One region of the Moritella viscosa genome, then DNA from elsewhere that is predicted to be linked to it. Evidence: predicted binding sites of a transcription regulator. Region 1 holds the regulator's gene; the other holds the start of a gene.
What was found. Region 1 encodes LexA, which represses DNA repair genes until DNA is damaged. Its sites were predicted from a motif close to TACTGTATNNNNATACAGTA; they were not measured.
Positions count from the first base shown of each region.

Region 1 (3,177 bases):
TCAACCGGCATATTCATGTCATCACGCCAGTTTTCAACGTGCTTATTTAAATATTGGTTAAGGTTGATCGGTTCACCAAAGTTAACAAATGCTTGGCCGTAATTTTTAAGCTTTTTGGCGATCCCAAATACTTGGAATAGACTTTCTTTCTTTTTGTTAGCCCCGGATAATTCTTTTACGTAGGTGCTTACTTCCATTACATGATCGTAGCCTAGATATACCGGCACTAACGTAATTGGTCGGCTTTGCTCTCTTAACATCGCTTGTAAGGTCATGTTAAGCATACCTGTTTTTGGCGGTAATAAGCGTCCTGTACGGCTGCGGCCACCTTCGGTAAAGAACTCAACAGAATAGCCTTTCGAGAATAACAAACTTAGATATTCTCTAAAGATAGTTGCGTAAAGTTTATTGCCTTTAAACGTCCGGCGTAAAAAGAATGCACCACCACGACGGAACATAGGGCCTGCAGGGAAGAAGTTAAGATTAATACCAGCGGCAATGTGTGGAGGGATCAAACCTTCATTGTAAATCACATAAGAAATAAGTAAGTAATCCATGTGGCTACGATGACAAGGCATAAAGACAATTTCATGGCCATCAGCAGCAAGTTTACGCACTTGTTCTGCGTTATTTACCTTGATCCCACTGTAGATTTTATTCCATAACCAGCCCAGAAAATTACTGGTGTTTTTGACTAGTTTATAAGAAAAATCACTGACAATTTCATCAATATAATCATTGGCACGTTTCTCCGCCTTTTTCGCTGAAATATTATGTTCTGCGATTTCAATTTGGATGGCTTTTTTAACTTCTGGATTACGTAGCAGTTGCTCAAATAGTTGATAGCGATTCGGTAGTTTAGGACCTGAGGCTGCTAATTTCTGACGACTGAAGTGGATTTTGGCGACACGAATTAATTTTTGCGCCAGTTTTTCATCAGTGCCATGCTGATCGGCCATGAAACGTAGTGATACAGGTTTATTAAAACGGACTAAGTTATCTTTGCGATTAAGACCCACAATGATTGTTTTACGTAAACGGCTTGGTGAAATACTGTTTGCTAATGACAGTAGTGGTATTTGACCTTCTTTACCGGGTGCGCGTCCCCAGAACAATGCCACTGGCATTAACTGAATATCAAGGGCTTTATCATCTTTGTGTAAACGTAATAGCTGTTGAAATTCGTCAAAAAATACGTCGGTATCTTTTACTCGGCCGAAGAGTGGCGCTGGGTTATCTAAGCAAACATAACTGGGAATAATGACCCCGTTAACTTTGATTGGTGTTAGCGGATCGGGCAACCCTAGCTCTTTACAAGCTCGTTGTAATGCAACGAGATCGGTCATCGATTTAGTTTTTAAAGCGTAAACAATAGGACGTGCTAAATCTAGATTTAACGCATCAACGGGGTTATCTGGTACGTACTGAGATTTAACTAAGCCGTTAACGAAACTTCGACTTAACATTGACGGTGTTTGTTGCATAGGTGTTATCATTCTGTTATTTAAAGTGCGAGAGTGCTTACTTCAATAATATCAGATGTGTAGCCATAAATCTGTGTTTCAGCGCCAGCAAACGATTAATTCATTATTATCCAGATATACCCAAGGCTTATATTGCAAACTTGATAATACTGTATATAATTACAAGAAACTGTATATAAAACCAGTTAGGGTTCATGATGAAAGCATTGACACAAAGACAAGCAGAAGTATTTGAATTAGTTAAACAACATATTAAAAATACTGGTATGCCACCTACCCGAGCTGAAATTGCTAAGGAACTTGGTTTCCGTTCACCTAATGCTGCAGAAGAGCATTTAAAGGCATTAGCACGAAAGGGCCATATCGAAATTCTTGCGGGTACTTCTCGCGGTATTCGTTTGTTGGTTGATGCTGACGAAGCCAGTAATGACAGTGGTTTACCTTTAATTGGGCAGGTTGCCGCCGGTGAGCCAATTTTAGCGCAAGAACATATTGAAGCACACTATAATGTTGACCCTTCAATGTTTACGCCAACGGCAGATTTTTTACTGCGTGTACGTGGTGAAAGTATGCGTAATATAGGGATTATGGATGGCGATTTATTAGCTGTACATAAAACTAAAAATATCAGTAAAGGCCAAGTTGTTGTTGCACGTGTTGACGATGAAGTTACTGTTAAGCGTTTTGAACAGCAGGACAATGAAATTTTACTGCATCCTGAAAATGACGAAATGAGCACAATTCGTGTTGATTTAAATTTCCAAAGTTTTGATATTGAAGGTGTCGCAGTCGGCATTATTCGTAATACCGATTGGATGTAATCACACCTTATTACCCATCGTACTTGAAGATAGATAGTTAATAACCCTATTATTGACTATCTATCTATCTATCTATCTATCTATCTATCCTTCTTTACCCGATCACCATATTGAAATTTAGACATAATTTTCAAATCTTGCTTTAACATCACAGTTCTGATCATCTTCTGCTTATTTATTTAATCCTTTTCTATACTCATGATTGGTTAGAAAAACAATTAAGTTTGTTTGATGATACGTTAGCGTAAATATAGGACTCGTTATTATGGAACAGCACTCTATTGCCGTGGATTTAGGTGAGAAGATTGATATTGCATCGATCACGGACCTCAAAGCTACACTCGATAAGCTTCCTCTTAACATTCACTCTCAAGTACTTGATGCGCGTAATGTTACTCATATAGACAGTTCCTCTTGCCAGCTTTTTTATGCTTATGCTCAGCATTTAATGAAACATAACACGACCCTTGTCTTTCTATCACCGTCCGATAAATTTATTACCGTTGTTAAAGCGCTGGGGTTTGAATCTTATTTTAATTACGTATCAGTATGAGGTGTTCTAATGAAACGAATATTAGCTGTCGATGACTCGGTATCCATTCGTGAAATGGTTCAATTCACCCTAAAACAGGCTGGTTATCATGTGGATGCCGCTGTTGATGGTGTGGATGGATTAGAAAAAGCTAAAACGGGACACTTTGATCTTATAATTTCTGATATCAATATGCCTCGTATGGACGGAATTAGCTTAATTAGGCAACTACGTAATGAACAAACTTATAAATTTACCCCTATCTTAATGTTAACCACCGAATCGGGCAGTGACAAAAAGATGGATGGTAAATCTGCTGGCGCGACAGGTTGGATAGTGA
Region 1 covers NZ_FPLG01000097.1:95,113-98,289, forward strand. The annotation lists gene plsB (glycerol-3-phosphate 1-O-acyltransferase PlsB) at 1-1,484, opposite strand, end outside; gene lexA (transcriptional repressor LexA) at 1,682-2,305, shown strand; gene BT797_RS14660 (STAS domain-containing protein) at 2,571-2,858, shown strand; gene BT797_RS14665 (response regulator) at 2,868-3,177, shown strand, end outside.

Region 2 (3,177 bases), on a different contig from region 1:
TCTTCACGTAGGTGTCGTTGCCACTGCTGGTTAATATATTCTGACAGCTCTTTGCCCATGCGATCGGCTTGTTCGCTACGATCACCCTCGGTAAACTTGGCGGCATCGAGTAATACAAAGGTGGAATCGGTATCGCCATAAATCACCTTATATCCCTGCTCTTCGATCCATTTTGCGGTAGTCTGCATGATTTCTTGCCCACGCATGGTGATCGACGAGGCTAAACGAGTATCATAAAAACGACAACCGCCCGACCCTAACACACCATAAAACGAATTCATTAAGATTTTAATGGCCTGTGAACGGGCAGCATCTTTATCGAGTTTGGCTTGATCGCGCTGCGACCACAGTTCGGTAATAATATCGGGAAGGTAATGCTTTTCACGATCAAACAAACCACCACGGAAACCCGGAATCGCCTCAGTCGGGTTTTGAACCCCTTCTAGCAACCCTACCGGATCAATTTTAAAGGTGCGAATAATTGACGGATACAGACTTTTAAAATCCAGTACGATGACATGATCATACAAGCCAGGAAATGAATCCATCACATAACCGCCAGGACTTGCCATTACCCCACTCTCACGCAGATTTGGCGCGATATAACCCGCGCGATGTAACTTAGGAAGATACACATTGGTAAACGCCAATACCGATCCACCGTTACGATCTAGTTCTAAACCGGTTAACTGCGAGCGTAGTAATAAAAAATCTAACAAACGGGTTTTAACAAAAATATCCCACACTAAGACGCAATCTTGCAGGTTGTATTTCGCCAGTTTTACCTTGTTAAAATGAAAGTCGTGGTTAATCTGTTCCATGCGATTATCGACATCATCAGTATCTTTACCAACACCGAGAATCTCTTGTGCCACGTTTTCTAAACTAAAACTTAGGAAGCTATAAGTTGCCGTTTTTAAACTATCAATACCATCAACGACCACCCGACCGTGTAAAGTCAGAAAGCCTTGTTGCTGTGGGGTACGGCCATCTCGCCAATGCAGGTTTTGCCCACCTCGACCCAATGCTAATTTAAGATTATGGAATGTGGCACGTTGGGCTAATAAACGGAAATCAAAGTTAATTACATTCCAACCAATAAAAATGTCGGGATCGTAACTGATCGCGAATGCTTGCAGCGCCAGTAATAAACTTTTCTCGTCGGCAACCCAATGGATTAACGGCTCGCTTTCAGGAGTTTGTGCTAAATCGCGCTCAGGCTGCTCACCTATCATGTATACCCGTTTAAAGGGCTGACCATCTGGGCAATAAGCAGGGCTTAGGGAATACAAACCGATAGAGTAAAGCTCTCCGTGTTCTGAACATTCGATATCCAGTGAGATCTGTTTTATTTTATCGACTAAGTTATCTGGCAGTTCAGCTGGTTTAAGCTGTGCTTGTTGAAATTCAACATAGCCTTTACGTTGTACAGGCGTACCAGTGAACTCGACTGCGCCTTTGATAAAACGCTCCATTAAGTAACGCTCAGGTGGGCGAATATCGGCTTCTAATACCGTAACCAGCTTACGTCTTAATAACTCTTGTGCGCGGTGAAAATCATGGGAAGTACGGAAATAAAAGGCGCTCATAAGTTCTAAATCAAAGCTACGCATTTTCAAGTCTTTAAAGGTAAAGCGCGGATTCAACTCACTTAAACAAGCTAATGCAGTGGTAAGTTGATCTTGAGGAATGAACATCACCAGCTGCTGGGTTGCCGGGATCAGTTTAACCGCACCCATTTCAGATGCTAACCAGTAGCTTAATTCATTGTTACCATTACGATCACGGCTATGGCGCGATAATAAAAAACCCAGATATGTAGCAGACAAAATTGACCAGAAAAAGTTGTTTAAGACTGGTTAAGTGTACAGCATTTTTTGAGGTGTGAAAATATTTACACAAAGACGTAATCGGATAACATCAATTGTTAGTTATATGTTATAAAGCTTATAGAAATTACTAATTAACAATTTTAGATTAAATAGAAAAGAGAACACGCTTGTGACCACGACCCTGAAACCTTTCATATTGCTACTTATCAGTGGCTTTTTGCTCATGCTTGGCTATGGCTTAAGTAATATTCTATTGCCTGTACGCATGCAAAATGACGGTATCAGCGTCGATAACATAGGTATCATCTTATCTATGCTGTCAGTGGGCTTCTTACTGGGTGCTATCTATAGTCGAACGCTATTACAGCGGGTTGGCCACATTCGTATATTTGCCATGTGCGGTAGCTTAACCTCGGTGGCAATCTTGCTTTCAGGCCTGTATCCAGAGCCGTTAATGTTAGCTGCAATGCGTATGCTCACTGGATTTTGTATGGCCTGTGCCAACGCCACACTCGATAGCTGGTTAAGTCATAGTGCAACAGAAGAAAGCCGTGGACGAATATTATCGATTAACCAGATGGTGATCATGTCTGCACTGTTCTCTGGGCAATTTTTACTGAACGTGGCACCGATCAGCGATGTCACCTTGTTTGTTATATCCGGTATTCTATTTAGTCTTTCTATTACCCCTATAGTGATCAGCAAGCATCAAGGGCCACAGATTGAAGACAGTCAGTCTATGTCATTAATGACCATAATAAAGTTATCACCGCTCGGTGTTATCTGTTGTTTTTATGGCGGGTTTCTTTATGCTGGCTTAGTCAACATGCTGCCTATTTTTGCCAATGATAATGGTATTCAAGGTTTCAGTTTATCCATCTTCATGGGAGCATCTATCTTTGGTGCTATTATTTTCCAATATCCGATAGCCTATTTGTCCGATCATTTTGATCGTCGTAAAACCATGATCGGTATGGTATTAACCATTGCAGCATTATCTTTACTAGTACCGCAACTGATTAATTCATCACAATTTAATCTCACCCTGCTAACGATTGCGGTCGTGATGGGGCTAACCGCTTGCCTCTATCCGATGAGCATGTCAGAAACCTTCGATAAAGTGTTACGAGAGCAGATCCTCGCGGCAATGGGATCGTTATTACTCATTTATGCACTGGGTAGTATTCTGGGTCCCAATCTCGCGTCTATCGCCATGGAGCAGTTTGGTAGCGCAGCACTGTTTTCATTTATAAGCATGGCAGCGATTACCTTACTGGGTTTTATCATCGGCAATATGGTCAAGCAAACAGCGTTGCCACGTGATGAACAAGAAAACTTCATTATG
Region 2 covers NZ_FPLG01000156.1:160,197-163,373, forward strand. The annotation lists gene BT797_RS22910 (DNA polymerase II) at 1-1,829, opposite strand, end outside; gene BT797_RS22915 (MFS transporter) at 2,002-3,177, shown strand, end outside.
Region 2: a site for LexA is predicted at 1,854-1,873, ahead of BT797_RS22910 (DNA polymerase II). Genes of this name have one in related genera too.